One region of the Streptomyces sp. NPDC006283 genome, then DNA from elsewhere that is predicted to be linked to it. Evidence: predicted binding sites of a transcription regulator. Region 1 holds the regulator's gene; the other holds the start of a gene.
The links. Region 1 encodes HrcA, which represses chaperone genes, less so after heat shock. Its sites were predicted from a motif close to TTNGCACTCNGNNNNNCNGAGTGCNAA; they were not measured.
Positions count from the first base shown of each region.

Region 2: the regulator HrcA is predicted to act here: its motif matches at 2,300-2,326, upstream of groES (co-chaperone GroES).

Region 1 covers NZ_JBEXRZ010000011.1:24,509-27,917, reverse strand. Annotated here, with positions in the region: gene dnaJ (molecular chaperone DnaJ) at 1-830, opposite strand, end outside; gene hrcA (heat-inducible transcriptional repressor HrcA) at 831-1,856, opposite strand; gene ABZ070_RS04370 (MBL fold metallo-hydrolase) at 2,046-2,777, shown strand; gene ABZ070_RS04365 (DUF3097 domain-containing protein) at 2,803-3,409, shown strand, end outside.
Region 2 covers NZ_JBEXRZ010000164.1:11,297-14,705, forward strand. Annotated here, with positions in the region: gene ABZ070_RS26905 (ester cyclase) at 1-13, shown strand, start outside; gene groL (chaperonin GroEL) at 104-1,732, opposite strand; gene groES (co-chaperone GroES) at 1,844-2,152, opposite strand; gene ABZ070_RS26920 (polysaccharide deacetylase family protein) at 2,416-3,409, opposite strand, start outside.

The DNA of each region.
Region 1 (3,409 bases):
GCCGCCGTCATGGGGATCGTCACCGTGCAGTGCAGATCGTCGCCGCGCCGCTGGAAGACGGGGTGCGCGACCTCGTGGATCTCGACGTAGAGATCCCCCGCGGGGCCGCCGCCGGGGCCGACCTCGCCCTCGCCGGCGAGCTGGATGCGCGTGCCGTTGTCGACACCGGCCGGGATCTTCACGGTCAGCGTCCGCCGCGAGCGGATGCGGCCGTCACCGGCGCACTCCGGGCACGGGGTGGGCACGACCGTTCCGAAGCCCTGGCACTGCGGACACGGCCGCGAGGTCATGACCTGGCCGAGGAACGACCGCGTCACCTGCGAGACCTCGCCACGGCCGCGGCACATGTCACAGGTCTGCGCCGAGGTCCCCGGCGCCGCGCCCTCACCCGAGCAGGTGGTGCAGACGACGGCCGTGTCGACCTGGATGTCCTTGGTCGTGCCGAAGGCGGCCTCGGTGAGGTCGATCTCCAGACGGATCATCGCGTCCTGGCCGCGCCGCGTGCGCGAGCGGGGCCCGCGCTGCGAGGCGGTACCGAAGAACGCGTCCATGATGTCGGAGAAGTTTCCGAAGCCACCCGCGCCGAAGCCGCCCGCGCCGCCGCCTCCGGCCTGCGAGAGCGGGTCTCCGCCGAGGTCGTAGACCTGCTTCTTCTGCGGGTCCGAGAGCACCTCGTACGCGGCGTTGATCTCCTTGAAGCGCTCCTGCGTCTTCGGATCCGGGTTCACATCCGGGTGGAGTTCGCGCGCGAGGCGGCGGAAGGCCTTCTTGATCTCGTCCTGCGATGCGTCGCGGCGTACGCCGAGTACGGCGTAGTAGTCCGTGGCCACTTACGACTCCGCCAGGATCTGTCCGACGTAACGTGCCACTGCGCGTACCGCTCCCATCGTTCCGGGGTAGTCCATGCGGGTCGGTCCGACCACGCCGAGTTTGGCAACTGCCTCGTCGCCCGAACCGTAGCCGACGGCGACCACGGACGTGGAGTTGAGTCCTTCGTGGGCGTTCTCATGACCGATCCGTACGGTCATGCCCATGCCGCCCGATTCCTTCGCCTCTCCGAGCAGCTTGAGAAGCACCACATGCTCCTCCAGCGCCTCCAGCACCGGCCTGATGGTCAGCGGGAAGTCGTGCGCGAAACGGGTCAGATTGGCGGTGCCGCCGATCACGAGCCGCTCCTCGGTCTCTTCGACCAGGGTTTCGAGCAGTGTGGAGAGCACCGCGGAGACGGTGCCGCGGTCCTCGTGCTCGAACGACTCGGGAAGGTCCTGCACCAGTTGCGGCACATCCGCGAAGCGGCGTCCCACGACCCGGCTGTTGAGCCGGGCCCGCAGGTCCGCGAGCGAGGTGTCGCCGAACGGCGCGGGGCAGTCGATCATGCGCTGCTCGACCCGGCCGGTGTCCGTGATCAGCACGAGCATCAGTCGGGCGGGCGCGAGGGAGAGGAGTTCCACATGCCGGACCGTGGACCGGGTCAGCGACGGGTACTGGACGACGGCGACCTGCCGGGTCAGCTGCGCCAGCAGGCGCACCGTGCGGCCCACCACGTCGTCGAGGTCGACCGCCCCGTCCAGGAAGTTCTGGATGGCGCGGCGCTCGGGCGACGACAGCGGCTTCACGCCCGCCAGCCGGTCGACGAACAGCCGGTAGCCCTTGTCCGTGGGAATCCGGCCGGCGCTCGTGTGAGGCTGGGCGATGAACCCCTCCTCCTCCAGCACGGCCATGTCGTTGCGGACGGTGGCCGGGGAGACGCCGAGCTGATGCCGCTCGGTGAGGGCCTTGGAGCCGACGGGCTCCTCGGTGCCGACATAGTCCTGGACGATGGCGCGCAGCACCTCGAGCCTGCGTTCGCTGAGCATTCGTGCGCACCTCCAGCTGTGGTTCCTCGTGTGTGGCTTGGCACTCGGCGCGCCCGAGTGCCAGCATTCCCCCGGCCAGTGTACGGCCGCCGGGTACGCGGGTAGAAGGGTGGCCGACCGTGCGGTCGGACACGCTGTGCCGGGGGCCCGCCGAGGTCGATGCGAATGTGATGCCGATAGCGTCGCCGCATGGACGTCAGTTGGGAAGACCTCGGCTGGGAACGGCTGGCCGACGGAGTCGGCCGTCGCCGTATGCCCGGCTGGGACGCGACCGTCGGTCTGGTCGTCGGCGAGGACGCCGTGCTGCTCTTCGACACCGGCTCCACGGTCCGCGAGGGCGCCGAGGTACGGGCCCAGGCGCAGGCCCTGCTCGCCGGCCGGCGGGTCCGGCGGGTGACGCACATCGCACTGAGCCATCCCCATTTCGACCATGTGCTGGGCACAGCGGCCTTCGCGGGTGCGGAGGTCTACGGCGCCGTGGGCATGGACACGCTCCTGCGGCGTGAGCGGGACGTGATCGGCGCCGACGCGGTGCGGCACGGGGTCGCGCCGGACGACGCGGCGCAGGCCGCGGACCTGCTGGTGGCCCCGCAGCACAGCGTGTGCGGCGAGTGGACGCTGGAGCTGGGCGGCCGCCAGGTACTGCTGGCCAACGTCGGCCCCGGCCACTCCGGCCACGACCTCGCGCTGCTGGTGCCAGGCGAGCCGGAAGTCGTCTTCTGCGGCGACCTGGTGGAGGAGTCCGGTGAGCCGCAGGCCGGTCCGGACGCCCTACCGTCCCGCTGGCCCGCGGCCCTCGACCGGCTGCTCTCGCTCGGCGGCGAGGACGCGCTGTACGTGCCGGGGCACGGGGCGGCGGTGGACGCGGCGTTCGTGCGTGCCCAACGGGCGTCGCTGGCCGCGCGTTTCGGCGTGTCGTAGGGCAGCCGGACGTATCGTCGTGCGAATGCGCAGTTACAGCCCTGATCTCACACCGCCGTGGAAGCGGTCGAAGCCGGCCCCCGAGATCCCCGCGGACCCCGACCTGGTCGTCGAGGAGGTGTCGACGGGCTTCTGCGGCGCGGTGATCCGCTGCGAGGCGGGGACGGTCACCCTCGAGGACCGCTTCGGCAAGCACCGGGTCTTCCCGCTCGAGCCGCGCGGCTTCCTGCTGGAGGGCCAGGTGGTCACCCTGGTCCGCCCGGCGCCCACGGCCCCGAGCCGTCCGGCCCGTACGGCCTCCGGCTCCCTCGCCGTGCCCGGCGCGCGGGCCAGGGTCGCCCGTGCGGGCCGCATCTATGTGGAAGGGCGGCACGACGCGGAGCTGGTGGAACGCGTGTGGGGCGACGACCTGCGCATCGAGGGTGTGGTCGTGGAATACCTGGAGGGCATCGACGACCTTCCCGCGATCGTCGCCGACTTCGCCCCCGGCCCGGACGCCCGGCTCGGTGTCCTGGTGGACCACTTCGTCGAGGGCTCGAAGGAGTCCCGCCTCGCCGCGTCGGTCACCGACCCGCACGTGCTGGTGGTGGGCCATCCGTACATCGACGTCTGGGAGGCGGTGAAACCGTCGT
Region 2 (3,409 bases), on a different contig from region 1:
CGGCGCGATGTGACCCACCCCGGTCCTCCGCTGCGGATGGACACGGGAAAGCCCCCGTTCCCGCGCAGAGCGCGGGAACGGGGGCCTTTCGTGACGCGATGCGTCAGTGGCTGTGGCCGTGACCGTGGCCGTGGCCCGCGTCGGCCTCTTCCTCGGCCGGCTTCTCGACGACCAGGGTCTCGGTCGTGAGCAGCAGGGAGGCGATGGACGCGGCGTTCTCCAGCGCGGAGCGCGTCACCTTGACCGGGTCGATGACGCCTGCCTTGACCAGGTCGCCGTACTCGCCGGTCGCGGCGTTGAAGCCCTGACCGGCCTCGAGCTCGGCCACCTTCGCGGTGATGACGTAGCCCTCGAGACCGGCGTTCTCCGCGATCCAGCGCAGCGGCTCGACGGCGGCGCGGCGGACGACGGCGACACCGGTGGCCTCGTCGCCCTCCTTGCCCAGGTTGCCCTCGAGGACCTTGACGGCGTGGACGAGCGCGGAGCCACCACCGGAGACGATGCCCTCCTCGACCGCGGCGCGGGTCGCGGAGATGGCGTCCTCCAGACGGTGCTTCTTCTCCTTCAGCTCCACCTCGGTGGCGGCGCCGACCTTGATCACGCACACGCCGCCGGCCAGCTTCGCGAGGCGCTCCTGGAGCTTCTCGCGGTCCCAGTCGGAGTCGGTGGTCTCGATCTCGGCCTTGATCTGGTTGACGCGGCCCGTGACGTCCTCGGAGTTGCCGCCACCGTCGACGATCGTGGTGTCGTCCTTGGTGATCGTCACGCGGCGGGCGGTGCCCAGAACGTCCAGACCGGCCTGGTCGAGCTTGAGGCCGACCTCCTCGGCGATGACCGTGGCACCGGTGAGGGTGGCCATGTCGCCGAGCATCGCCTTGCGGCGGTCGCCGAAGCCGGGGGCCTTGACGGCCACCGCGTTGAAGGTGCCGCGGATCTTGTTCACGACGAGGGTGGAGAGGGCCTCGCCCTCGACGTCCTCGGCGATGATCAGCAGCGGCTTGGAGCCACCCGCCTGGATGACCTTCTCCAGCAGCGGCAGCATGTCCTGGATGGAGGAGATCTTGCCCTGGTGGATCAGGATGTACGGGTCGTCGAGGACGGCCTCCATACGCTCCTGGTCGGTCACCATGTACGGGGACAGGTAACCCTTGTCGAAGGCCATGCCCTCGGTGAAGTCGAGCTCCAGACCGAAGGTGTTGGACTCCTCGACGGTGATGACACCGTCCTTGCCGACCTTGTCCATCGCCTCGGCGATGAGCTCGCCGACCTGCTGGTCCTGCGCGGAGAGCGCGGCCACGGCGGCGATGTCGGCCTTGTCCTCGATCGGGCGGGCGGTCGCCAGCAGCTCGTCGGAGACGGCCTTGACGGCGGCGTCGATGCCCTTCTTCAGGGCGGCCGGGGAAGCGCCGGCGGCGACATTGCGCAGGCCCTCGCGGACCAGAGCCTGGGCCAGCACGGTGGCGGTGGTCGTACCGTCACCCGCGATGTCGTTGGTCTTGGTCGCCACCTCCTTCACCAGCTGGGCGCCGAGGTTCTCGTACGGGTCCTCGACCTCGACCTCGCGGGCGATGGTCACACCGTCGTTGGTGATGGTGGGAGCGCCGAACTTCTTGTCGATGACGACGTTGCGGCCGCGCGGGCCGATCGTCACCTTGACCGTGTCGGCAAGCTTGTTGACGCCGCGCTCGAGGGCGCGACGGGCGTCCTCGTCGAACTTCAGGATCTTCGCCATGGGAGCGGTTCAGCCCTCTCGGATTTGTGTTCAAAGAACTGCGCCCCTCGCCGCCCGGCATCAGCGGGGTGGCCAGGGGCGCAGCTCAAGGCAAAACAGGTAAAGCAGGTCTTACTTCTCGACGATCGCGAGCACGTCGCGAGCCGAGAGGACGAGGTACTCCTCGCCGCTGTACTTCACTTCGGTGCCGCCGTACTTGCTGTACAGCACGATGTCGCCGGTCTTCACGTCGAGCGGCAGGCGCTCGCCGTTCTCGAAGCGGCCCGGGCCCACGGCCAGGACGACGCCCTCCTGGGGCTTCTCCTTGGCAGTGTCCGGAATGACCAGGCCAGAGGCCGTGGTCTGCTCGGCGTCGAGCGGCTGGACCACAATGCGGTCCTCGAGCGGCTTGATGGCAACCTTGGAGCTGGCGGTCGTCACGATCCGACCTCCCCCTTCGGAGATCTCACGGGGTTAACTGATCTGAGGTGGCGACCAGGTCGATCCGTCGTCGCGGGTGCCGGACCTGCCCGTCGCTGTGTTGGCACTCTCACTTGGCGAGTGCCAGAGCTGAGACTATGACTGCGATTAGCACTCGGTCAAGCGGAGTGCCAATGTGGCGGCGTCCGGCTCGACGGATCCCGAGACGGAGAACGCCGGGACGGCGCCCACGGTTCCCCACCCCGGGCGCTCCCGGACCGCACTCAGACGTAGTCCTCGAGCTTGGCCACGGCGTAGCCCTTCCTCGTCACGATGTCCACCACCCGCCGGACCATGTCCGGCATGCTGCCCTTCCACTCGTTCTTGCCGCGGAAGTGAGTGAGGATGATGTCGCCGGGATGCAGGTTCCTGTCCCACTCGCGCCACTCCATGTGGTCGGGGAAGGCTTCGGCGGCCCACAGCGGCACCGCCTCGATCCCGCACTTCTTGGCGACGCGCAGCGTGTTCCTGTTGTAGTTCCCGTACGGCGGGCGCAGCAGCCGGGGCCGCTTCCCGTACCGCTTCTCCAGCTTGTCCTGCTGACCGCAGATCTCACGCTTCTGCGCGGAGTACGAAAGACCGGGCAGATAAGGGTGGCTGAGCGTGTGGTTGTGCAGCGCCACCCCTCGGTCCTGCATCTTCTCGAAGTAGCCGTAGTCGTCGTCGATGACGTAGTCGGTGAGGAAGGCGCTGTAGGGGATCTGCAGGTCGGACATCATGCGCAGCAGCTCGGGATCCTTCTCCGCACCGTCGTCGATCGTCAGGAAGACGACCTTCTCCTTCGTCGGCACGGTGGTGAAGACGGGCGGCAGATCGTCCCCGCCCTTCACCTCGAACCCCTTACGGGTGGTGATCTCCGGCTTCTCGGCGGGCGGCAGGGGCGCGGGGAGCGGGGTCCGCTTGAGCCCCCATTTCTTCGCGGCGGCAGCGCGGGCCTTCTGTGCGCGCTTGACCTTCTCGGCGTAGGCGGAGTTCGCGCCGGCGGCGCTGCCCTCTTTCGCGCCCTTCTTCCCGCCCTCCTTCGGCCGTGCCTTTGCGCCTTCCCTGACGCCTTCCTTGGCGCCCTCTTTCGCGCCTTCCTTCTGCGCCTGGGGGCCCCGTGCGGCCTTCTGGCCGGCCGGGGACTCCGTCTGCGACGAGGACGGCGACTTGGCCGGAGCGGCGACCTGCGCCCCCTCGGTGGCACAGCCCGAGCCCACTGCGGCGACGATCAGCGCG